One region of the Streptomyces sp. NPDC005925 genome, then DNA from elsewhere that is predicted to be linked to it. Evidence: riboswitches for the same ligand, from Rfam matches in the RefSeq annotation. Region 1 holds a riboswitch; each other region holds the start of a gene.

What was found. Region 1 has a riboswitch for cyclic di-AMP ahead of ABZ354_RS16970 (C40 family peptidase). Riboswitches for the same ligand answer to the same signal wherever they lie in the genome.
Positions count from the first base shown of each region.
Region 2: it holds a riboswitch for cyclic di-AMP, as region 1 does, so the genes downstream of both, ABZ354_RS23305 (M23 family metallopeptidase) here and ABZ354_RS16970 (C40 family peptidase) in region 1, are expected to answer to the same signal.
Region 3: it holds a riboswitch for cyclic di-AMP, as region 1 does, so the genes downstream of both, ABZ354_RS18455 (LysM peptidoglycan-binding domain-containing M23 family metallopeptidase) here and ABZ354_RS16970 (C40 family peptidase) in region 1, are expected to answer to the same signal.

Region 1 is NZ_JBEXVL010000012.1:109,659-117,285, forward strand. It holds gene ABZ354_RS16950 (8-amino-7-oxononanoate synthase) at 1-895, shown strand, start outside; gene ABZ354_RS16955 (DUF397 domain-containing protein) at 961-1,185, opposite strand; gene ABZ354_RS16960 (helix-turn-helix transcriptional regulator) at 1,195-2,055, opposite strand; gene ABZ354_RS16965 (ATP-binding protein) at 2,268-2,735, shown strand; gene ABZ354_RS16970 (C40 family peptidase) at 2,788-3,261, opposite strand; cyclic di-AMP (ydaO/yuaA leader) riboswitch at 3,265-3,477, opposite strand; gene ABZ354_RS16975 (alpha/beta hydrolase) at 4,989-6,587, shown strand; gene ABZ354_RS16980 (lysophospholipid acyltransferase family protein) at 6,691-7,428, opposite strand; gene ABZ354_RS16985 (SpoIIE family protein phosphatase) at 7,620-7,627, opposite strand, start outside.
Region 2 is NZ_JBEXVL010000025.1:51,872-59,498, forward strand. It holds gene ABZ354_RS23290 (DNA topoisomerase IV subunit A) at 1-896, opposite strand, end outside; gene ABZ354_RS23295 (pitrilysin family protein) at 1,212-2,591, shown strand; gene ABZ354_RS23300 (pitrilysin family protein) at 2,588-3,976, shown strand; cyclic di-AMP (ydaO/yuaA leader) riboswitch at 4,202-4,367, shown strand; gene ABZ354_RS23305 (M23 family metallopeptidase) at 4,380-5,156, shown strand; gene ABZ354_RS23310 (HPr family phosphocarrier protein) at 5,286-5,567, opposite strand; gene ABZ354_RS23315 (GNAT family N-acetyltransferase) at 5,722-7,627, shown strand, end outside.
Region 3 is NZ_JBEXVL010000014.1:90,554-98,180, reverse strand. It holds gene ABZ354_RS18475 (MBL fold metallo-hydrolase) at 1-376, opposite strand, end outside; gene ABZ354_RS18470 (Glu/Leu/Phe/Val dehydrogenase dimerization domain-containing protein) at 631-1,812, shown strand; partial or broken gene ABZ354_RS18465 (TetR family transcriptional regulator C-terminal domain-containing protein) at 1,864-2,412, shown strand; gene ABZ354_RS18460 (SGNH/GDSL hydrolase family protein) at 2,476-3,261, opposite strand; gene ABZ354_RS18455 (LysM peptidoglycan-binding domain-containing M23 family metallopeptidase) at 3,545-4,465, opposite strand; cyclic di-AMP (ydaO/yuaA leader) riboswitch at 4,470-4,634, opposite strand; gene ABZ354_RS18450 (tyrosine-protein phosphatase) at 5,101-5,898, shown strand; gene ABZ354_RS18445 (DUF6126 family protein) at 5,933-6,052, opposite strand; gene ABZ354_RS18440 (XRE family transcriptional regulator) at 6,049-6,804, opposite strand; gene ABZ354_RS18435 (aspartate aminotransferase family protein) at 6,869-7,627, opposite strand, start outside.

The sequences.
Region 1 (7,627 bases):
GCTGGAATCCGAACTGGCCGCCTTCTGCGGCTTCGAGTCGGCCCTCGTCTTCTCCTCCGGCTACGCGGCGAATCTGGCCGCGGTGACCGCGCTGGCGCCGCACGGCTCGCTGATCGTGTCCGACGCGGGCAACCACGCCTCGCTGATCGACGGCTGCCGGCTGGCGCGCGGCACCACCCAGGTCGTCGGGCACGCCGACCCGGAGGGCGTGCGCAAGGCACTTGCCACGCACGGGGGGCCCGCCGTCGTCGTGTCCGACACGGTGTTCTCGGTGGACGGCGACGCCGCCCCGCTGGCCGCTCTCGCCGCGGCGGGCCGGGAGCACGGGGCGGGCCTGGTCGTCGACGACGCCCACGGCCTGGGCGTCCTCGGCACCGGCGGGCGGGGCGCGGCCGAGGCGGCCGGGATCGCGGGCGCCGGCGACGTGGTCGTGACGGTCACGCTGTCGAAGTCCCTCGGCGGCCAGGGCGGCGCGGTCCTGGGCCCGGCCCGGGTGATCGACCATCTGGTCAACGAGGCCCGGACGTTCATCTTCGACACCGGGCTCGCGCCCGCGGCCGCGGGCGCGGCGCTGGCGGCGCTGCGGCTGCTGCGCCGCGAGCCGCAGCGGGCCGCGCGGGCCCGTGGGGTCGCGGCCGAGCTGCACGCCCGGCTGACGGCCGGGGGCCTGGAAGCGGTACGTCCCGACGCCGCGGTGGTCTCCGTGCGCGCGCCGTCCCCGGAGGGTGCCGTGCGATGGGCGGCGGACTGCCGCGTCGAGGGACTGGCCGTGGGCTGCTTCCGTCCTCCTTCCGTGCCCGACGGTGTCTCACGGCTCAGGCTGACCGCCCGCGCGGATCTCTCCGGGGAGCAGCTGGAACACGCGGTGCGGGTCATCGGCGAGACGCGGCCATGAGTCGGCGTCGCACGGCCGTGTGTCGTCCGGGGTGACCGGTCAGTCGCGCCGGGGTGCCCGGCGGCTCACCGGAACGCGACCGTGAACGCCGCCCAGCTCTCCGGGGAGAAGAGCAGCGCGGGTCCGGCCGGTTCCTTGGAGTCGCGGACGGCCAGCAGCCCGGTCCAGGGACCGGAGCGTGGACGGGCCGCCTCGACGCAGTTGTTCGCTCCGGTGCTGTAGCTGCTGCGCAGCCAGTGCACGTCGTGCAGGTCGTTGCTGGAAGGGACGTTCCGAGGCAGTGCGGTCATGGTGCCTCCTTACGTGTCACCGGTCATACCGGCGATGAATTCCAATGATTCCTCGGGTGAGAGAGCGTGAGCCAGCAGGGAGTCGAAGGCCTCTGCGTAGGCCTCTAAGTCTTCTTTCCGTTCGAGATGGAGGCTACTCGTCAAGTGGTCGAGAACGACGACATCCAGATCAGATGTGCGCGAAAATGAGAAAATAACGAAAGATCCCGTGACCCCGATGTGGGCTCCGGCGGCAAACGGCAGTACTTGCAGTCGTACGTGCGGCATAATCGCCGCCTCCGTCAGCCTCTCCAACTGCCGCGACATCACCCCGGGCCCGCCCACTTCCCGGCGCAGTACGGCCTCGTCCAGTACCGCGCTCAACGTCAGCGGGGGTTTCGCGCGCAGCACGTCCTGCCGGGCCAGCCGCACCTCCACCAGCGCGTCCAGCCGTTCCTCGGACAGGCCTTCGACCGCGGCGCAGGTCACCGCTCTGGCGTACTCCGGGGTCTGCAGCAGTCCCGGCACCACCGAGGTCTCCAGGGTGCGCATCGCGCTCGCCTGGGACTCCAGACTGATGAAGTCCCGGTAGGTGGGCGGCAGTTCACCGCGATAGGCATGCCACCAGTGGTTGCGTCCGTTGCCGTCGTGCGCGCCCGCGAGGACGAGCAATAACTCCCGGAGCTGGTCGTCCGCCACGCCGTAGGCGTCCAGAAGCAGTCTCACGTCGGCCGGTTTCACGCCGCTCGTGCCGGTCTCGATCCGGCTCACCTTCGACTGGTGCCATCCCACCAGCCCGGCCGCTTCCCCACTCGTGAGGCCCACCGAGGTGCGCAGCGCACGCAGTTCGGCGCCCAGTTTGCGGCGGCGCACCGCGGGCCCGTGCTTCATGGGCTTCTCCTTACTCCTTACGAGTCGCCCAAATACGTTCTCGCGTCGCAGAGTTCACCGCATCGAGCGACAGATATATGCAGATGTTGATGGATCGCCGCCCTTGCCGTGGTGATGATGGCAGTGTGGCGAGGAAGCACCAGTCCGGGACCGTACTCCAACCGTCCGCTTCATGCCGGACCAAGGTCCCCTGGGAAAGGGACGAGAGCGCCATGGCAGACCATCTGGAAGCATCCGTCACTTTGGCAAGCGATCCCGCCTCGGTGTCCGCGTCCCGTTCCTTCGTGGTGGACACACTGGCGGAATGGGGACTGCCGGCGGGCACGGACGAGTCCGAGACGATCCGGCTCATCGTGTCCGAGCTCGCCACCAACGCGGTCCAGCACACTTTGGGCACGTCACCCACCTTCACGGTGGACGTCGCCCTGCACCGCGACGAACGCCTGCGCGTCGGAGTGACCGACAGCCACCCGCGGTTCCCGAAGCGGCTGCCCGCGGCCGTCCAGCAGGACAACGGGCGCGGTATGAGGATCATCCGGTGGCTGGCGGCGGAGTGCGGCGGCAGGCTGCGCGTCAGACCCACGCGCGAGGGCGGCAAGACGGTCTCCATCGAGCTGCCGTGGCACGGCACGGCCCCGCCGGCCGGAGCGGTGGCGGCGGCGGGACAGCAGGAGCCGTAGGACAGCCCCGGTGCGGGGGCGACGGCACGTCGGTGCCGCCGCCCGCGTGTGGTCAGCGCACGCGCCCGTACCAGGCTCCGCGGCTCCAGATCCTTTCCAGCCGCACCACCGCCCCGGATTTCGGGGCGTGCCAGATCCTGTTCCCGCCGGCGTAGATGCCGACGTGGTAGATGTAGCGGCCGGAGTGGAAGAACACCAGGTCACCGGCCTTGCGACTGCTCGCGGAGATGTGCCGGGTCCGGTTGTACTGCTGGGCCGCCGTACGCGGAAGTTTCTTGCCGGCCTTCCGGTACGCGTACAGCGTGAGCCCCGAGCAGTCGAACCTGTGCGGGCCCGTGGCGCCCCAGCGGTAGGGGGCGCCCTTCTTGGAAGCGGCGATCCGGAGCGCCTTGTGGGCCGAGGAGGCGGCGACCGCCTCGGAGCCGGCGCCCGGGATCACGAGGGAACCGATCACGACGGAGAGGGTGAGGGCCGAGGCCGTACCGGCCCGGACCAGGAGAGACGGGACACGATTGAGCGCGGTCATGCGCAACCCTTCGTCAGCCGCCTGTGAAGGATGACCTGTCGGATTCGGGCTGGCGAAGTAGCCCGGCCGCTGCTGCGGCTTCACCCCAAGGGCTGCTCGGAACGGCTGTCGTGCCGGTCCGGCGGCCCGTCGTGCTCGGGTCCTCCACTCCTGCCGATCCATCCTCTTCTGTCGACCGGGCATCCGGGCGGCGGCAGGATTCGGCGTCCGCCCGGACCGCCCCGCCGCGGTGGCGGGGGCTTGTCGTCAGTGAAGGATCTTGACCGTCGGCAGTATGAATATCCCCATGCGCAGGGCTTTGTGGCGTTGATCACCCTTCGCCCATTCGGGTGGACAGAGGGGTCTCGGAGTCCTTCGTCCATTACCTCGACGAGCCCCGGACCAGCGGCGGAGCACCGCTCGGCGCCCGCACGCCCCACGCCGGCGCGCAACTGCGCCGGGCCCGGAAAAGGACGCGCGTCTACGCCGACAGGGGGTACGCCGTTCGGCCCGTTTCACCCCCGGCCCTACGTGCGGTCCGACCCGCCGGAGTCCCGTCACCCGGGGGCGCGGCAACCGCCGGACTGCGGCGGAAGGGTGACCCGGGCGGTGCGTCGCCCGCCGTCCAGCACCCGCGGCGCGGGGCCGGGGCACCACCGGCAACCGCGGCGGGGGCAGCGCCGGGGGCCTACCCTCCGCACCGGGCCAAGCCGCACCTGCCGCCATGGCTCGGCGTCGTCGGCGTCGCCGGGTCCGGCGCGAACCCGAGGTTGGCCGGACCCTTGGTGCCGGCGTCGTCCGCCCCTGCGCCGGCGAGCGCTGGCGCAACGGCACCGGCGGCAGTGGCCAACGAGCCGAGCAGCTCGCTGGCCACGCGCATCACGAATCCGCGGCGACCCGAAGAGTTCCCCCCGGGCCCAAGGGTCGCCGGCCGGGCCGCCGCGGGCCCTCCTGCGGCAGCCGCTCGCCCTCCGCAGCCTCCACTGCCCTGTCCGGCCCGGAAAGTCTCTCCGCGGGCAGCAGACGCGCCCCTGTCACCTCCCCGGGAGGCTCGATCGCGGCCGGTCCCCTGCCCAGTACTCGACGTGTCACAGGGTGATCATTCCGCAGCATGGGCGCGTCGGGGCGAAGAACAACGAAGGCCCGCCACCGGTGAGCGAACGTCACCCCGTGTGCGAGCCCGCGTCGTCGCGACCGCGGCTGCCTTTGCCCGTCGCCTCCTGGCCGTGTGAGATCCCCTCACCGCTGAGAGGATCGCGGGAGGATCGGCCGGACAAAGGACCTTCGGGGCAGTCGGCGGCCACCCCCGGTCCGGCCTCCCGCCCATCCGTGCCGGTTGTCGTCGGGCGGCGGGCCCCAGGCACTGCCGGGGCGCGGCCCAGGATTCTGGCAGCGGTGCAGCGGCGCTTTCCCTCCCGCGGGGCCGGAGGACTTGGACGTCATCTCGGCAGCGACTTCGGCCGAGGGCATGGGACCGGGCACCTTCGGCACCGGAAGGTCGACGTGGGCTCTGACGGGCACGGACTGCCTGTGAGTGCTGGGGAGCTTCGGCACCGGAACGTTGGCCTCGGCCTCGGACGCGGCGGGTCCGGCCTGCGGAACACCCGCTGCCTCGGGTGGCTTTCCGACGAACGGACCTTTCGTTCCGTTTATCGGATTGGCAAAGAAGTCCCTTGACCCCTGTTCCCGGAGATCGCACAGCCGCGAGGATCCCCGTACCCAATCGCAAGAATGTACGGGAGACCCACTTGAGGAAGAGAAAACTGAACCGGCGGGTGACCGTCTTGGGTTCGGCGGGTGCGCTCGTCACCGCCACACTGCTGGCCGGGGCCGTCACGGCACCCACGGCCAGCGCGAGCCCGGCCGGTTTCGGCCAGGACCGTGAGGCCCGGGGCGCCGCCCTCGCGGCGGCGCGCGCGGCGCACACCGGCATCGACTGGCAGGACTGCCCCGCCGACTGGGGGCTCGAGAAGCCCATCCAGTGCGGCTGGGTCACCGTCCCGCTCGACTACGCCAGGCCGAACGGCAAGCAGATCAAGCTCGCCGTCGACCGCATCGGCAGCACGGGCACGAAGGCCGAGCGCCAGGGCGCCCTCATCTACAACCCGGGCGGCCCCGGCGGCTCCGGCCTGCGCTTCCCGCGCCGGGTCACCACCAAGAGCGCGGTGTGGGCGAAGACGGCGAAGGCGTACGACTTCGTCGGATTCGACCCGCGCGGCGTCGGTCACTCGGCGCCCATCTCCTGCGTCGACCCGCAGGAGTTCGTCAAGGCTCCCAAGGCCGACCCGGTGCCCGACACCGAGGCGGACAAGCTCGCCCAGCGCAAGCTGGCCCGCGAGTACGCCGAGGGCTGCTACGAGCGCAGCGGCGAGATGCTGCCGCACATGACCACGCCGAACACCGCGCGCGACCTCGACGTCGTCCGCGCCGCGCTCGGCGAGCAGAAGCTCAACTACCTGGGCGTCTCCTACGGCACCTACCTGGGCGCCGTGTACGGCACGCTCTTCCCGGGTCACGTGCGCCGCATGGTCGTGGACAGCGTCGTCAACCCCTCCCGCGAGAAGATCTGGTACCAGGCCAACCTGGACCAGGACGTCGCGTTCGAGGGACGCTGGAAGGACTGGCAGGACTGGGTCGCCGCCAACGACGCCACCTACCACCTCGGCGCCACCCGTGCCGAGGTCCAGGAGAAGTGGCTGGAACTGCGCGCCGCCGCGAAGAAGAGCCCCCTCGGCGGGGTCATCGGCCCGGCCGAGCTCATCTCCTTCTTCCAGAGCGCGCCGTACTACGACTCCTCCTGGGCGCCGGTCGCCGAGATCTTCAGCAAGTACGTCGCCGGAGACACCCAGGCGCTCGTCGACGCCGCCGCACCCGACATGTCCGACACCGCGGGCAACGCCTCCGCGGAGAACGGCAACGCCGTCTACACGGCCGTCGAGTGCACCGACGCCAAGTGGCCCACCAGCTGGCAGACCTGGAACCGCGACAACACGCGGCTCCACCAGGACCACCCGTTCATGACGTGGGCCAACGCCTGGATGAACCTGCCGTGCGCCACCTGGCCGGTCAGGCAGCAGACCCCGCTGAACGTGAAGACCGGAAAGGGGCTTCCGCCGGTCCTGATCGTCCAGTCGGAGCGCGACGCCGCCACCCCGTACGAGGGTGCCGTCGAACTGCACCAGCGCTTCGCGGGCTCCCGCCTCATCACGGAGAAGAACGCGGGCTCCCACGGCGTCACCAGCCTGACCAACCCCTGCATCAACGAGCGGGTGGACGGCTACCTGCTCACCGGCAAGCTGGACGCCGCCGACGTGACGTGCGACCCGCACGCCACGCCCACGCCGTAACCGACGGCAGCGGCACGAAAGTGACACAAGGGGCGGCGGGAGAAACATTCCCGCCGCCCCTGCTCTCCTTGCTTCCCCTCGCCGCCGACCGCTCCGGCTTCGGTCACCTCAGCGGCACGCGCGGGAAACGGCGGCCCTTCCCGGCCTGCGCCGCCTTCTGCGCAGCGGTCTCCTCCGCCTTCACCACGGCCGCGTACCGGTCGACGTACTCCTGCTCGGACAGCGTCAGGATCGCGTACATGATCTCGTCGGTGACGGCGCGCAGGATGGCCTTCTCGTCCTCCATGCCCTCGTAGCGGGAGAAGTCCAGCGGCTTGCCGAAGCGGATGACGACCGGATGGACACGGGGCACCACCTTGCCGGGCGGCTGCGCCTCGAACGTGCCGATCATCGCGCACGGAATCACCGGCACCTTGGCCTTCAGCGCCATCACGGCGACACCGACCTTGCCCTTGTAGAGCCGGCCGTCGTGCGAGCGCGTGCCCTCCGGGTAGATGCCCAGCAGCTCGTCCTTGCCCAGCACGCCGAGACCCTCACGGATCGCGGCCTGACCCGCGTCCTTGCCCGACCGGTCCACCGGGATCTGGCCCGCGCTGTGGAAGAACGCCGCCGTCAGCCTGCCCTTGAGCCCGGGGCCGGTGAAGTACTCGGCCTTCGCCAGGAACGTGATGCGCCGCTTGAGTATCGCCGGCATCACGAAGTGGTCCGCGAAGGAGAGGTGGTTGCCCGCGACGATGGCCGGCCCCGACGACGGCACGTGTTCCAGGCCCTCGATGCGCGGCCGGAACACCAGGCGCAGCAGCGGGCCCAGCAGCACGTACTTGAGCAAGTAGTAGAACAAGGCGTCGCTCCTCAACTTGGCGATCGGCACAACCGCCGCGTTCCAGCTGGTCAACCCGGCACAACGTGGGGGAACAGTCTAGGCGCGGGCCCCGCCGCCCGAAACCGCTGGCACAGGGCCTGCCCGCCGCCCGCCGTGTTCCTGCCCATCCGGTTCCCTCCGGGCAGTGCGCCACGCCGTTCGACGCGGCGTCAGGACA
Region 2 (7,627 bases), on a different contig from region 1:
CCCTGCAGCTTCTTCGAACCGACGAGGTCCTTGATCTTGGCGATGACCTTCTCGGGACCGACCGTGAACGGCAGCTCCGTGACGACGAGGCCCTTGCGGCGCGGCGTCACGTCCTCCACGGTGACCGTCGCGCGGATCTTGAACGTGCCGCGGCCGTTCTCGTAGGCGTCGCGGATGCCGGACAGGCCGACGACGCGGCCGCCGGTGGGCAGGTCGGGGCCCGGGACGTGCTTCATCAGGGCGTCGAGATCCGCGTTCGGGTGGCGGATCAGGTGGCGGGCTGCGGCGACGACCTCGCGCAGGTTGTGGGGCGGCATGTTCGTGGCCATGCCGACCGCGATGCCCGAGGCGCCGTTGACCAGGAGGTTCGGGAAGGCGGCGGGCAGGGCCACCGGCTCCCGCTCCTGGCCGTCGTAGTTCGGTGCGAAGTCGACGGTGTCCTCGTCGATGGACTCCGTCATCAGGCTGGCGGCCTCGGCCATCCGGCACTCGGTGTACCGCATGGCGGCCGGCGGGTCGTCGTTGCCCAGCGAGCCGAAGTTGCCGTGGCCGTCGACCAGCGGCACCCGCATGGAGAACGGCTGCGCCATGCGCACCAGCGCGTCGTAGATCGACGCGTCGCCGTGCGGGTGCAGCTTGCCCATGACCTCGCCGACGACGCGGGCGCACTTCACGTAGCCCCGCTCGGGGCGCAGCCCCATCTCGTTCATCTGGTAGACGATGCGACGGTGCACCGGCTTGAGGCCGTCGCGGGCGTCAGGCAGAGCACGGGAGTAGATGACCGAGTACGCGTACTCGAGGAAGGAGCCCTGCATCTCGTCGACGACGTCGATGTCGAGGATCTTCTCCTCGTACGAGTCGTCGGGCGGCGGGGTCTTCGTACTACGGCGGGCCATCGCTGCCGGCTCCTTGCTGAAGCAGTGAACGAACGGATCTGACGCGGACCATTGTGGACCGGGGCACTGACAGCGACCGACCGGGACCCGAGAGGGTGGTGCCCGGCCCGGCGCTGCCCGCAGGTTACGCCCTCGCACGGCGCGAGCCCCTTCCCCCTGCGGGCGGACGGCATTCCCGCCGGGGGCCGCCGGCTGTCTCGCTGTGGGCGTACAGCGCCGCGGGAACTTCGCGAAGCCCGCGCACGCTTGCATACAGTGGCGGGACCGGCAGCATCCGGCGGTTTCCCTGTAGTTTCCGCGATCGAAGGGACGTACATGCCCATGGGTCACACGGCCACAGCCCAGGCAGGCTCCGGCGGCCTGACAGCGACCGAGCACCGCCTGGCCAACGGCCTGCGCGTGGTGCTCTCCGAGGACCACCTGACCCCGGTCGCCGCGGTGTGCCTCTGGTACGACGTCGGCTCGCGCCACGAGGTCAAGGGCCGCACCGGCCTGGCTCACCTTTTCGAGCACCTGATGTTCCAGGGCTCCGCCCAGGTCACGGGCAACGGTCACTTCGAACTGGTGCAGGGCGCGGGCGGCTCGCTCAACGGCACCACCAGCTTCGAGCGGACCAACTACTTCGAGACGATGCCCGCCCACCAGCTGGAGCTCGCTCTCTGGCTGGAGGCCGACCGCATGGGCTCCCTGCTCGCCGCCCTGGACGACGAGTCGATGGAGAACCAGCGGGACGTCGTCAAGAACGAGCGCCGCCAGCGCTACGACAACGTCCCCTACGGCACGGCGTTCGAGAAGCTGACCGCCCTCGCCTACCCGGAGGGCCACCCCTACCACCACACCCCGATCGGCTCCATGGCCGACCTGGACGCGGCGACACTGGAGGACGCACGCGCGTTCTTCCGTACGTACTACGCGCCCAACAACGCCGTGCTCTCCGTGGTCGGCGACATCGACCCCGGACAGACGCTCGCCTGGATCGAGAAGTACTTCGGCTCCATCCCCGGGCACGACGGCAAGCCCGCCCCGCGCGACGGCACGCTGCCGGACGTCATCGGCGAGCAGCTGCGCGAGGTCGTGGAGGAGGAGGTTCCCGCGCGTGCCCTGATGGCGGCCTACCGTCTGCCGCAGGACGGCACGCGCGCGTGCGACGCGGCCGACCTGGCACTGACCGTCCTCGGCGGCGGCGAGTCCTCCCGCCTGTACAACCGGCTGGTGCGCCGGGACCGTACGGCCGTCGCGGCCGGCTTCGGTCTGCTGCGGCTCGCCGGGGCGCCCTCCCTGGGCTGGCTGGACGTCAAGACGTCGGGCGACGTCGAGGTGCCGGTCATCGAGACGGCGATCGACGAGGAGCTCGCCCGGTTCGCGGAGGAGGGCCCCACGGCCGAGGAGATGGAGCGCGCCCAGGCCCAGTTGGAGCGCGAGTGGCTGGACCGCCTGGGCACGGTCGCGGGCCGCGCCGACGAACTGTGCCGGTACGCCGTCCTGTTCGGCGACCCGCAGCTCGCCCTCACCGCCGTGCAGCGCGTGCTCGAGGTGACCGCCGAGGAGGTCCAGGAGGTCGCCAAGGCCCGCCTGCGACCCGACAACCGAGCGGTGCTCGTGTACGAGCCGACCGGGCCCGGGACCGAAGCGGGCGCCGACGCGACGACCGACGCGAGTGACGCCACCGACGAGAACGAGGAGGCGGCCAAGTGACCGACCTGGCCCCCATGGACTTCCACCCCCGTCCGCAGGGCGGCGAGCCCAGGCCCTGGGCGTTCCCCGCACCCGAGCGCGGCACGCTCGGCAACGGCCTCACCCTGCTTCGCTGCCACCGCCCCGGCCAGCAGGTCGTCGCCGTAGAGGTGCTCCTGGACGCGCCCCTGGAGGCGGAGCCCGCCGGACTGGACGGCGTCGCGACGATCATGGCGCGGGCCTTCTCCGAGGGCACCGACAAGCACTCCGCCGAGGACTTCGCCGCCGAGCTGGAGCGCTGCGGCGCCACCCTCGACGCGCACGCCGACCACCCCGGTGTGCGCCTCAGCCTGGAGGTGCCCGCCTCCCGCCTCGCCAAGGGACTCGGGCTGCTCGCCGACGCCCTCCGGGCGCCCGCGTTCGCCGACAGCGAGGTCGAGCGGCTCGTCCGCAACCGCCTGGACGAGATCCCGCACGAGCTGGCCAACCCCGCGCGGCGGGCGGCCAAGGAGCTCTCCAGAGAGCTGTTCCCGGCCGACTCGCGCGTGTCGCGCCCGCGCCAGGGCACCGAGGAGACGGTCGCCGCCGTCGACGCCGGGGCCGTGCGCGCCTTCTACGAGCGGCATGTGCGGCCGGCCACCGCCACGGCCGTGATCGTCGGCGACCTCACCGGCACCGACCTGGACGCCCTGCTCGGCGACACGCTCGGCGCGTGGACCGGCTCCCCGGCCGCCGCCCGTCCCGTGCCGCCGGTGACCGCCGACGACACCGGCCGCGTCGTCGTCGTGGACCGGCCCGGCGCCGTCCAGACGCAGCTGCTCATCGGCCGCGTCGGACCGGACCGGCACGCGCGCGTGTGGCCCGCGCAGGTCCTCGGCACGTACTGCCTGGGCGGCACCCTCACCTCCCGCCTGGACCGCGTCCTGCGCGAGGAGAAGGGCTACACCTACGGTGTGCGGTCGTTCGCGCAGGTCCTGAGGTCCGCCCCGGACGGCTCGGGTGCCGCGATGCTCGCCATCAGCGGCTCCGTGGACACCGAGAGCACCGGCCCGGCCCTTCAGGACCTGTGGACGGTGCTGCGCACGCTCGCCGCGGAGGGCCTCACCGACGCCGAGCGTGACGTGGCGGTGCAGAACCTGGTGGGCGTGGCGCCGCTCAAGTACGAGACGGCGGCGGCCGTGGCGAGCACCCTGGCCGACCAGGTCGAGCAGCACCTGCCCGACGACTTCCAGGCCACGATGTACCGGCAGCTCGCCGCGACCGGCACCGTGGAGGCCACGGCGGCGGTCGTCAGCGCCTTCCCCGGGGACCGGCTGGTGACGATCCTCGTGGGCGACGCGGCCCGGATCAAGGAGCCCGTCGAGGCCCTCGGCATCGGCGAGGTCACGGTGGTCCCCGCCGAATAGCGAGCTGAACCGACAGGACGCCGGACCTCGCACGAACCGGGGGCCCTGGTGGCTGACCGGCCACCAGGGCCCCCGTATGCCGGAATTGGCGGGGATTGCGGGAGAGGCTGCCTGTCTGGCCTGTGGCATGCGCTACAAAAGCCGCCTTCGGTTTGGGGATCGAAAGATGTCCCGTTTAGCGTCGTCCGGTCTGTCCGTCAGGCAGTGCGCCGCACCCGCGGCACCGGACAGTCATCGCCGAGTCCCCCTACGGCGCGAGCCGGGGGAGCCGGGGACCCACCATCAGTCCCTGGGGTGAATCGGACGCCCGCGCGTGCCGCGAGGGGGTCCGTAGGAGACCTTCCTGCTCCGAACCCGTCAGCTAACCCGGTAGGCGAGAGGGAAGGAAAGGACAAGCCTGTACATGGCGTTCACGCGCGCCACCGGGAAGCACCGTCGTCCCAGCCGAATGCATCGCTCCACCGCCCGCGCGGCGGGCGTGGCGGCCCTCGCCGCCACCGGCGTCGTCGGCACCCTCGCGGCCCCGGCGCTCGCCGCCGAGCCCGCCGCCGAGCAGACCGGTCTCACCCCGGTCGTCACTATCGGCGATTCGGTCGCCGACGAGATCGAGGCCCAGGTCGCCGCCCAGCAGCGGGCCGCCGACCTGGCCGAGGCGGAGCGCAAAGCCGTCGAGGCCGCCCGCGAGAAGGCGGCGAAGGCAGCCGAGGAGGCCGCCGAACGGGCCCGCGCGGCCAAGGAGCGGGCCGCCCGCGCGGCCGAGCGCAAGCGCCTGAACACCTACGTCGCCCCGGTCGCGGGTTCGTACGTCTCCACCGGTTACCGGAGCGGAGGCGCCGTCTGGTCCTCCGGCAGCCACACCGGCATCGACTTCCACGCCGCCGGCGGCACACCCGTCCAGGCCGTGGGCCCGGGCACCGTCGTCGAGGCCGGCTGGGGCGGCGCGTACGGCAACCAGGTCGTGATCCGTATGAACGACGGCACGTACACCCAGTACGGCCACCTGTCCTCCGTCGAAGTCTCCGTCGGCCGGCAGGTCACTCCGGGAACGCCGATCGGCCTGTCCGGCGCGACCGGCAACGTCACCGGCCCCCACCTGCACTTCGAGGCGCGCACCGGCCAGGAGTACGGCTCCGACATCGACCCCGTCGCCTACCTCCGCTCGCACGGCGTGCACGTCTGAGACGCCACAGGCTCCACGAGCGCCCGGGGGCCCACGAGCGCCCGCTCCGGGGCGGTGCGCCGCGAACGGCTGACGCCGGAGCCGCGCCCGCGGGAAGGGGGCACGGCTCCGCGCGATGCCGTTCGATGGTCAGACGGTCTCGGGAAGCTCCTCGAGACCCTCGGCGACCAGCTTCGCCAGCCGGTCCAGGGCGACGTCGGCGCCCTCGGCGTCACAGGTGAGGACGACCTCGTCACCGCCCTGGGCGCCAAGACTCAGCACGGCCAGCATGGACCTCGCGTTGACGGGGTCGCCCCCGGCCTTGGCGATCGTCACCGGGACGCCCGAGGCCGTGGCGGCCCGGACGAAGACGGAGGCGGGGCGGGCGTGGAGACCCTCGGCCCAGCCGACGTTGACGCGGCGCTCAGCCATGTGATGCTGCCCTTCAGATGAACCAGGGGTGTCCAGCCGGATTTCCGCACGGTGAAGCGTGCCCAGGGCGGCGCCATGTATGCAGCCCGCACGGCGGCCGTCCTCCACAGACTGCCTCGCGCCGTTGTCATACGCGAGCCGTACGCTGGGCCCCATGCAGACCCCGTCGGACCGGCACGACTATCCCGCGCACTGGGAGGCCGACGTGGTGCTGCGCGACGGGGGCACCGCGCGTGTCCGCCCCATCACCGCGCACGACGCCGAGCGCCTGGTCAGCTTCTACGAGCAGGTTTCCGACGAGTCGAAGTACTACCGCTTCTTCGCGCCCTACCCGCGCCTGTCGGCGAAGGACGTCCACCGCTTCACGCACCACGACTTCGTGGACCGGGTGGGGCTCGCGGCCACGGTGGGCGGCGAGTTCATCGCCACCGTGCGCTACGACCGGATCGGCGCCGACGGCACGCCCGCGTCCTCCCGCCCGTCGCCCGCCCCCGCCGCAGGACGCGTGGCGCCCGACCCCTCCGCGTCCGACGAGGCCGAGGTCGCTTTCCTCGTGCAGGACGCCCACCAGGGCCGCGGCGTCGCCTCCGCCCTGCTGGAACACATCGCGGCCGTCGCCCGCGAGCGCGGAATCCGCCGCTTCGCCGCCGAGGTGCTGCCCGCCAACAACAAAATGATCAAGGTGTTCACCGACGCGGGCTACACCCAGAAGCGCAGCTTCGAGGACGGCGTCGTCCGCCTGGAATTCGACCTCGAGCCCACCGACCGCTCCCTCGCCGTGCAGTACGCGCGCGAGCACCGCGCCGAGGCGAGGTCCGTGCAACGGCTGCTGACGCCCGGCTCGGTCGCCGTCATCGGCGTCGGCCGCACCCCCGGCGGGGTGGGCCGCAGCGTCCTGGGCAACATCCGGGACGGCGACTTCACCGGCCGCCTGTACGCCGTGAACCGGGCGCTGCCAGAAGGGCAGAAGGACATCGACGGCGTGCCCGCCCACCGCTCGGTGGGGGACATCGGGGAACCGGTCGACCTCGCCGTCGTCGCCGTACCCTCCGAGCAGGTGCCCCAGGTCGTCACGGAGTGCGGCGAGCACGGCGTGCGAGGACTCGTCGTGATCACCGCCGGGTACGCCGAGAGCGGCCCCGAGGGCCGGGAGCGCCAGCGCGAACTGGTGCGGCACGCGCGCGCGTACGGCATGCGGATCATCGGGCCGAACGCCTTCGGGATCATCAACACCTCCGAGCGGGTCCGGCTCAACGCCTCCCTCGCCCCCGAGATGCCGAGGCCCGGCCGGATCGGCCTGTTCGCCCAGTCCGGCGCCATCGGCATCGCCCTGCTGTCCCGGCTGCACCGGCGCGGCGGCGGCGTCACCGGTGTCACGGGCGTGTCGACGTTCGTCTCCTCCGGCAACCGCGCCGACGTCTCGGGCAACGACGTCCTGCAGTACTGGTACGACGACCCCGACACCGACGTCGTCCTCATGTACCTGGAGTCGATCGGCAACCCCCGCAAGTTCACCCGTCTCGCCCGGCGCACGGCCGCGGCGAAGCCGCTCGTCGTCGTCCAGGGCGCCCGGCACGGCGGCGCGGCCCCGCCCGGCCACGCCGTACGCGCCACCCGGCTGCCGCACGCCACGGTGTCGGCGCTGCTGCGCCAGGCCGGCGTGATCCGCGTCGACACGATCACCGAGCTCGTCGACGCGGGCCTGCTGCTCGCCCGCCAGCCCCTGCCGACCGGCCCGCGCGTGGCCGTCCTCGGCAACTCCGAATCGCTCGGCCTCCTCACCTACGACGCCTGCCTCGCCGAGGGCCTGCACCCGCAGCCGCCCCTGGACCTGACGACCGGCGCCACCCCGGAGGACTTCCGCGCGGCGCTGTCCCGGGCGCTCGCCGACGACACGTCCGACGCGGTCGTCGTGACCGCGATCCCCACGGTCGGCGAGGACCGCGCGGGAGACGCGGCGCTGGCCGAGGCCCTGCGCTCGGCCGCGGAGACGGTCCCGTCCAAGCCGGTGCTCGTCGTGCACGTGGAGCTGGGCGGGCTCGCGAACGCCCTGTCGGCCG
Region 3 (7,627 bases), on a different contig from region 1:
AGCGCTCGCCCCACACCGGGTCGAACAGCACGCGCTGTCCGTCGATCTCCGCGAGCACGCTGGAGTGGCCGATCCATGTCAGCCGCAGTCCGGTCGCGGGCGCCTCGGCGAGGTCGGCGGCCGTCGTGGGGTGGAGCGGGACCGTGCCGCGGGGCGAGCGGCGGGGCCGGGCTTCCCTGTCGAAGTAGACCTTCGCGAAGGAGCCGGCCGAGCCGGACGGGCGGGTCCTGGCCGTGCCGCCGGGGTTCTGGAAGACACCGTCCGCGAAGTGCGGCGATCTGCGGATGCGCGCCATGCGCTCGCCGCTCGGGTCCGCGCCGAACGCCGCGGGCCGCAGCGCGCGGAGCCCGGATCCCGGGTTACGGAAACCGGCCACAGTACCTCCAGGTGGAGTCGGTCAGACATCCATTATGGGCAGCCCCACCGGCACCGCCGGGCCCGCAGGACGCATTCCGGCCCGGACGCCTCACCGGTCGGCCTCCGCGCCCGCGCGGCCCGGCCCGGCCGCGGTGCGAAAAAGCCCTTGTCACCGCACGTTGACAGGGTCGCCGATCCCCGACGATGCTGACCCGCGGTTCAGTGGGCCACCCCCGGACCGCTTCTCCCGCCCGGCCGCTGTCAGGAGACCCCGTGACCAGCCCGCTGCTGTCCCTCACCTGGACCGACCACATCACCGGTCGCCGTGGCTTCCTGGTCGTGGACCGGCTGGTGCGCGGGGTGGCCAGTGGCGGGCTGCGGATGCGCGAGGGCTGCACGGCGCAGGAGGTCGCCGGGCTCGCCCGCGGCATGTCCATGAAGGAGGCGCTGCACTACGACCCCGCGCGGCGGTACGTGCCGCTGGGCGGCGCCAAGGGCGGCATCGACTGCGACCCGCGGGACCCTCGGGCGTACGGGCTGCTGGTGCGGTTCCTGCGGGCGGTGCGGCCCTATGTCGCATGCTGTTGGACCACGGGTGAGGACCTGGGGCTCGGCCAGGAGATGGTGGACCGGGCGGTCGTCGAGGCGGGGCTCGTGTCGTCGGTCCAGGCGGTGTACCCGTTGCTCGACGACGAGACCGCGGCCCGGCGCCGGCTCGCCAGCGCCTTCGCTCTCGAGGTGGACGGCATCGGACTGCCCGAGCTGGTCGGCGGCTGCGGCGTCGCCGAGGCCACGCTCACGGCCCTGGACCGGGCAGGCGTGCCGCACGCCGGGACGCGCGTCGCGCTGCAGGGGTTCGGCACCATGGGCGGCGCCACGGCCCGTTTCCTGGCGCGGGCGGGTCTGACGGTGGTGGCGGTGGCCGACGTCAAGGGCACGATCGTCAACCCGGACGGTCTCGACGTGGAGGCGCTGCTCGACGCGCGGGACGCCCACGGCGGCGTGGACCGCGGGGCGCTGGGGCCACGCGACCGCGAACTGCCGCCGGACGCGTGGCTGTCCGCCGACGCCGAGGTACTGGTGCCGGCGGCCGTGTCGTACGCCGTCGACGTCTCCAACGAGGCGCGGATCACCGCCCGTCTGGTGGTCGAGGCGGCCAACATGCCGGTCCTGCCGGAGGCGGAGGCGGTGCTGGCGGCGCGCGGGGTGATGGTGCTGCCGGACGTGGTCGTGAACTCCGCGACCAACGCCTGGTGGTGGTGGACGCTGTTCGGGGACGTCGACGCCGACCCGGACGAGGCGTTCGCCCACGTACGGGGCTCGATGCGGGCGCTGACGGACGGGGTGCTGAGCCGCGCGGCGGCCGGTGGGACAACGCCGCGAGCCGCCGCCCACGCCGTGGCGGAAGAGCGCCTGTCGGACATTTCCGAGCGGTTCGGCTGGTACCGCTCGTAGGGTGACACCGTGGTGAGGGTGCGATCGGGTGCCGCCGAGCGGCGCGCCGAGATGGCGCGGGCCACCGTCGAGCCGATCGAGGCGCGGGGCGTGGTCGCCGTCCGGATCGCCGATGTGGCTGCCGCACCAGGGGTGAGCAACGCGCTCGTGCTGTACCACTCCTCCTCCAGGGACAAGCTGGTCGCCGCCGCCTTCGCACATGCCGCCCAGGACGACCTCGCCCGGCTGCGCGGATTGCTCGGGCGCCGTACGACGGCGCTGCGCCGGCTGCGGGACGCGGTGCGGTGGTACGCGCCGACGGGTGGCGGCTGTGGATCGAGGGGTGGGCGGCGGCGCTGCGCGAGCCCGTGCCGCAGGGTCTGACCGGGCGGCCTCGACCGGCAGGGGAAGGCGGCGATCGCCGGGGTCGTCGCGGAGGGTGTGACGGCGGGTGAGTTCCGCCGCGCCGGGCCCGCCGACGCGGCGCTGCGTCTGACCGCGCTCCTCGACGGGCTCGCCGTGCAGCTGACGTCCTACCCGGGCGCGCTGTCACCGGCCCGGGCCCGGGAGCCGGCCGACGCGGCCCTGGCCCGCGAACGGGGCCTCACCCGCGCGGAGTTGGTGGCGGCGGGGCACTGCTCCCCGCCGCCCAGCCTCCCCGCCGCTGCTTCCGCTCCTGGCGCCTCAGGCGACGGCGGCGATGCGCATCCTGATGTCGTCCGGCGACAGCGCGCCCTTGGCGGTCACATGGTCCCCCGAGGACTCGCCGCGCAGCCGGCGCCCGATCCACGGCACCAGGTACTCGCGCGCCCACTGCACGTCGTCGCGCCGCACCTCGAACGTGCCGCGCGACGGCAGCGGCGGCCAGGGCTGGTCGGGGTCGGCGGGGACCTCCAGGCCGAGGACCTGACCCGCGCGGAGCGCCACGCGCGTGTGCCCCTCCGGGGAGAGGTGCAGCCGGTCGGCGTCCCACGCCCTGCGGTCCTGGAGGGTCTTGAGGGACCACAGGTCGAGCACGGGACAGCCGTACCGGTCGGCGACGGCACGCACATGGCCGTTGTAGGTGGCGATCTTCCCGCGCAGGTGCTTCAGCACGGGCATGGTCCGGGTGTCGAAGCCGGTCGTCACCATCACGGTGCCCGCTGCGGCCGTCAGAGCGGCGACGGCCCTCTCGAACCTCTCGGCCACCTCGTCGGGGTCGGTGCCGGGCCGCAGGATGTCGTTGCCGCCGGCACAGAACGAGACGAGGTCCGGGGCGAGTCGCGCCGTTCGGGGAAGCTGGTCCGCAACGATCTGGTCGAGCAGTTTGCCGCGCACGGCGAGGTTGGTGTACCGGAAGTCGCCCTCGGGCCGCCGGTCCGCGAGCAGTACCGCGAACCTGTCCGCCCAGCCGACGAACGACCCGTCGGGGCCCGGGTCGCCCACGCCCTCGGTGAAGCTGTCCCCCACCGCCACGTACGACCCGATCACTGATCTGCTGTCATTCTTCGAATCGTCTGCCACGTCGGCCCATGATTCACCTTCGCATGAGGCTTACGCGAGCGTAGGAAAGGGGTGACGGGCGGTGAGATGAGCCACCTCGAGTGTTCGTCGACCCGGGAACGAGCGCGGGAATGGGCGAGGAGCCGCGCCGCGGGCGCGGCCGCCCGGGTACGCCGAAGGCCGGACCCCGGGGATCGGGAGTCCGGCCTTCGGCTGCGTGTCAGGCGAGTGGTCGCGCCGGGTGCCGTACGGGCCGGTGCGCCAAGTGGTGTCAGGCGCCGGAGGCGCCGTGCGAGCGCAGGTACGCCATCGGGTCCACGTCCGAGCCGTAGTCCGGCGTGGTGCGGATCTCGAAGTGCAGGTGCGGTCCGGTGGAGTTGCCGGTCGTGCCGGAGAGACCGACCTGCTGGCCTGCGGTCACGGTCTGGCCGGCCGAGACGGACAGCGAGGACAGGTGGGCGTACTGGGCGTAGTGGCCGTCGCCGAGCTTGATGACGACCTGATTGCCGTACGCGCCGCCCCAGCCCGCGGAGACGACGGTGCCCGCGCCGACGGACTTCAGGGCGGTGCCGGTCGGGACGACGAAGTCGACGCCGGTGTGGTAGCCGCTGGACCACATGCCGCCGGGGACCTTGTAGGCGGTGCCGACGCCGGCGCCGGACACGGGCAGCACGAAGCCGGAGCCGGAGGGCTGCGCGGCGGGCGTCGTGCTCCGGCCCGACGAGGGCGCGGCGGTCTTCGCGGACTTCGACGACTTCGACGACTTCAAGGCCGACGAGGACTTCGCCGACGGCTCGGCCGTGCTCGTCGCGGCCTTCTTGCCGATGGCGAGCTTGAGGCCGGGGTGGATCAGCGACGGGTCGTCGCCGATGGTGGCGCGGTTGTCCCGGTACAGCTTCTTCCAGCCGCCGCTGACGTTCTGCTCGTCGGCGATCTTCGACAGGAAGTCGCCGCCCTTCACCGTGTAGACGCGCGGGGCGGAGTTCTTCGCGGTGTCCTTGCCGGCGGGCTTGTGCTGCGCCTCCGGAAGGGACTGGACGGCCTTTTCGGAAACCTGCTGCGCGGGGGCGGCGTGAGCGCCGGTGGCCCCGAGAAGCGGAATGGCAAGTGCGGCGCCGCCGGTTCCGGCGACGGCGATGGACCGGGTGAAACGCGGTGACTTCGTACGGCGGTGCTTACCCTTCGCGGGCATGGCGAATTCCTCTCCGGCGCCTACGAGGTGAGCTGTCGGGTTCGGACTGGAGATGCCCGGCCGCGGTGTGCGCGGCTTCACCCCGAGCCTGTGTCCGGAGACCGGAACAGGCGGTTGTACCTGTGGGTCCCCCGCTCCTGCCGTACACGGGTCGAAGTGTGTGCGGGCTTCCGGACGGCGGCAGGATTAGGCGTCCGTCCGGATCGGTGGCGAACGTAAGCGACCGGATGGCTGAGAAACAAGCCTGGGTTTGTCCGCGAACGCGCTTTTGTGCGGGCGATCAGGGTTATGCCCGTCACCGAGCGTGGAACAGGATCTTTCGCGCTTCTTCAATCCCCAGGTAACGCGGTTGAATTACGTGAACATGGCGACAGCGGATCGTCACGATTATGACGCTGCTCACGCCCCACACCCCATCCCCCTTACTATCGGGGCACGTTACGCACAAACGACCAATTCGGACCAATGACTCATAGAGGTGGATAGGCTACCGATCAAAAACTATGTCCGATTTCATTTGTTACAGCGCAAGTTGAGTCACTACGTCCCTCTCATATTGTCCGGCAGGCGTGTCGTATCGTCGGCGTGTGCCCGTCGGTGAGCCGCGCCGGCGGGGCCGAGTGTGAGGAGTCCACGTGACGCAGCAGGTCCCGTCGACCGAGCCCGAGCTGGCCGGAGTGCGCAACTTCCGTGACGTCGGCGGATTGCCGACCGTGGACGGCCGCCGGGTGCGGTACGGCGTGCTGTTCCGCAGCGGTCACCTCGCGCACGCGACAGAGGACGACGCCGCCTTCCTCGCCTCCCTCGGCCTGCACACGATCTTCGACTTCCGCAACGCGGCCGACCAGAAGCTGGAGGGCCCGGACGTCGCGCTGCCGGGCGTCCGCAATGTGAACCTGCCGCTGAGCGACCCGGCCGACGGCGCCGAGTTCTGGAAGATGGTGCGGGACGGCGACCTCGAGCAGCTGCGCGCGGTCCTCTCGGACGGCAGGGGCGCCGCCCGGATGATCGACTCGTACCGGACGGTCATCACGGAGCGCACCGCGGAGCACTCGCGGGTGCTGCACTCGCTCGCCGAGGACAGCCTCCCCGCGCTGATGCACTGCGCGGCCGGAAAGGACCGCGCGGGCCTGTCCATAGCCGTGACCCTGCTCGCCCTGGGCGTCGAGCGGGACGCGATAGCCGAGGACTACCTGAAGTCGAACGCCAAGCACCGCCGCTACAAGGTGCGCCGCAGCGCCACGTCCGCCTCGGCCTACTCCCCCGAGGTCATGGAGCTGCTCGACCCCCTGTTCGACGCGCGCGCCGAGTACCTCGCGGCGGCCTTCGACACGATCCAGGACACCTGGGGCGGCGTCCCGGCCTACCTCGAGAACGGGCTCGGCGTCACCCCCGAGATCCGCGAGCGGCTGCGCGAACGCCTGCTGGACTGACGTACGCCCCGAGGCCGGCGCCGCGCTCCGCGCCCTACTGCGCGCCGACCTCGAACAGCAGCCACACGAAGGCCGCGAAGACGTGCCCCACGGCGATGTAGATGATCAGCCGGACCCACAGGGCGCGCGGGAACTTGTCCTCGATGTCGCTCATGACGTGCCTCCGGTGAACGGGCCCAGGCACAGCGAGGCCGTGGGGCTCTGCAGCAGGGTGTGGACGAAGAGGAGCTCGACCTCGTCCGGGCCGCCCGCGGCGATGCGGTGCGGGGTCAGCGAGTCGAAGTGCGCGCTGTCGCCCGGCTCGAGCCGGTGCAGGGTGTCGCCGAGACGGAGCCGCAGCCTGCCCTTGAGCACGTACAGCCACTCCTCACCGGGGTGGACGCGCACCACGTCGCCCTGCGCGCCGTACGGGACACGGACGCGCAGGGCCTGCATGCCACGGCCGGGCGACCCGGCCTGCCAGTACGTCCAGCCGCCCGCGGCCGTCGGTTCCATGTCGGCGGCCCGCACGACGGCGTCCCGGTCGGCGGTCTGCTCACCGAGCAGTTCGGAGACGGTCGTCCCGTAGACGCGGGCGAGAGCCAGCAGCATCGGCAGCGACGGCTGGCGACGGCCGGTCTCCAGCCGGGACAGGTGGGCGGGCGACAGGGCGGCGGCGCGGGCCGCGGCCTCCAGGGTGAGGCCCGCGCGACGACGCAGGGCGCGGAGCTGGGGCGCGACGAGCGTGCCCACCTCGGGCGGCCCGGCGGACAGATCGGCGGACAGATCGGCGGGCGGATCAGCGGGCGGGTTCGCCTCAGGGCGAGATTCGGGCGCGGGGCCGTACTCGGGCGTGGGGGCGGACTCTCGGTCGGGCGGGGGTGGGTACGCGCGCTCGGGCTCTGAAACGGGCTCGGACGAGTTCATGCGTCTATTCAGCCCAGGGATTGCCTCTCAGGCAAATTTTTTGCCTGAGAGGCAAAGTGGTGCCTCAGCGGTTGGTCATCGCCTGCTTCACCAGGGTCCGGCCGAAGTCCCAGATCAGCCCGCTGCCGCTGTGCGCGTCGTCCATCACGGCGGTGAAGGCGTCGACGAAGCGGTCCACCTCCCGCTCGCCGATGATCAGCGGCGGAATCAGCTTGATGACCTCCATGTGGTCGCCGGAGACCTGGGTGAGGATGCGGTGGCGCCGGAGCAGGGGCACGACCACCATCTGCGCGAACAGTCCCGTGCGGGCGGCCTGCACCATGGCCCACCGGCCACGCAGCTTCAGTGACCGCGGCCTGCCGAACTCGATGCCGATCATCAGCCCCCGGCCGCGGACGTCGGCGAGCAGCTCGTAGGTGTCGACCAGCGCGGCCAGCCGGGACCTCAGCAACTCGCCGGTGGCCCGGACGCCGGCCACGGTCTGTTCGTTCTCCATCACGGACAATACGGCCAGGCCCGCCGCCATGGCCTGCGCGTTGGCGCCGAAGCTCGCCGAGTGGACGAGCACGCGGTCCATGGAGGAGTAGACCTTCTTGAAGATCCAGTCCCTGCCGAGGGTGGCGCCGACCGGGACGTAGCCACCGGACAGGGCCTTCGCCACGCACACCAGGTCCGGTTCGACTCCTTCCTCGTGCTGGTGGGCGTAGAAGTCGCCGGTGCGGCCGAGGCCGGTCTGCACCTCGTCGGCGATGAGCAGCGCCTTGTGCCGGTGCAGGAGGTCCTGCGCGGCGCGCAGATAGCCGGGCGGCGCGGCGTGCACGCC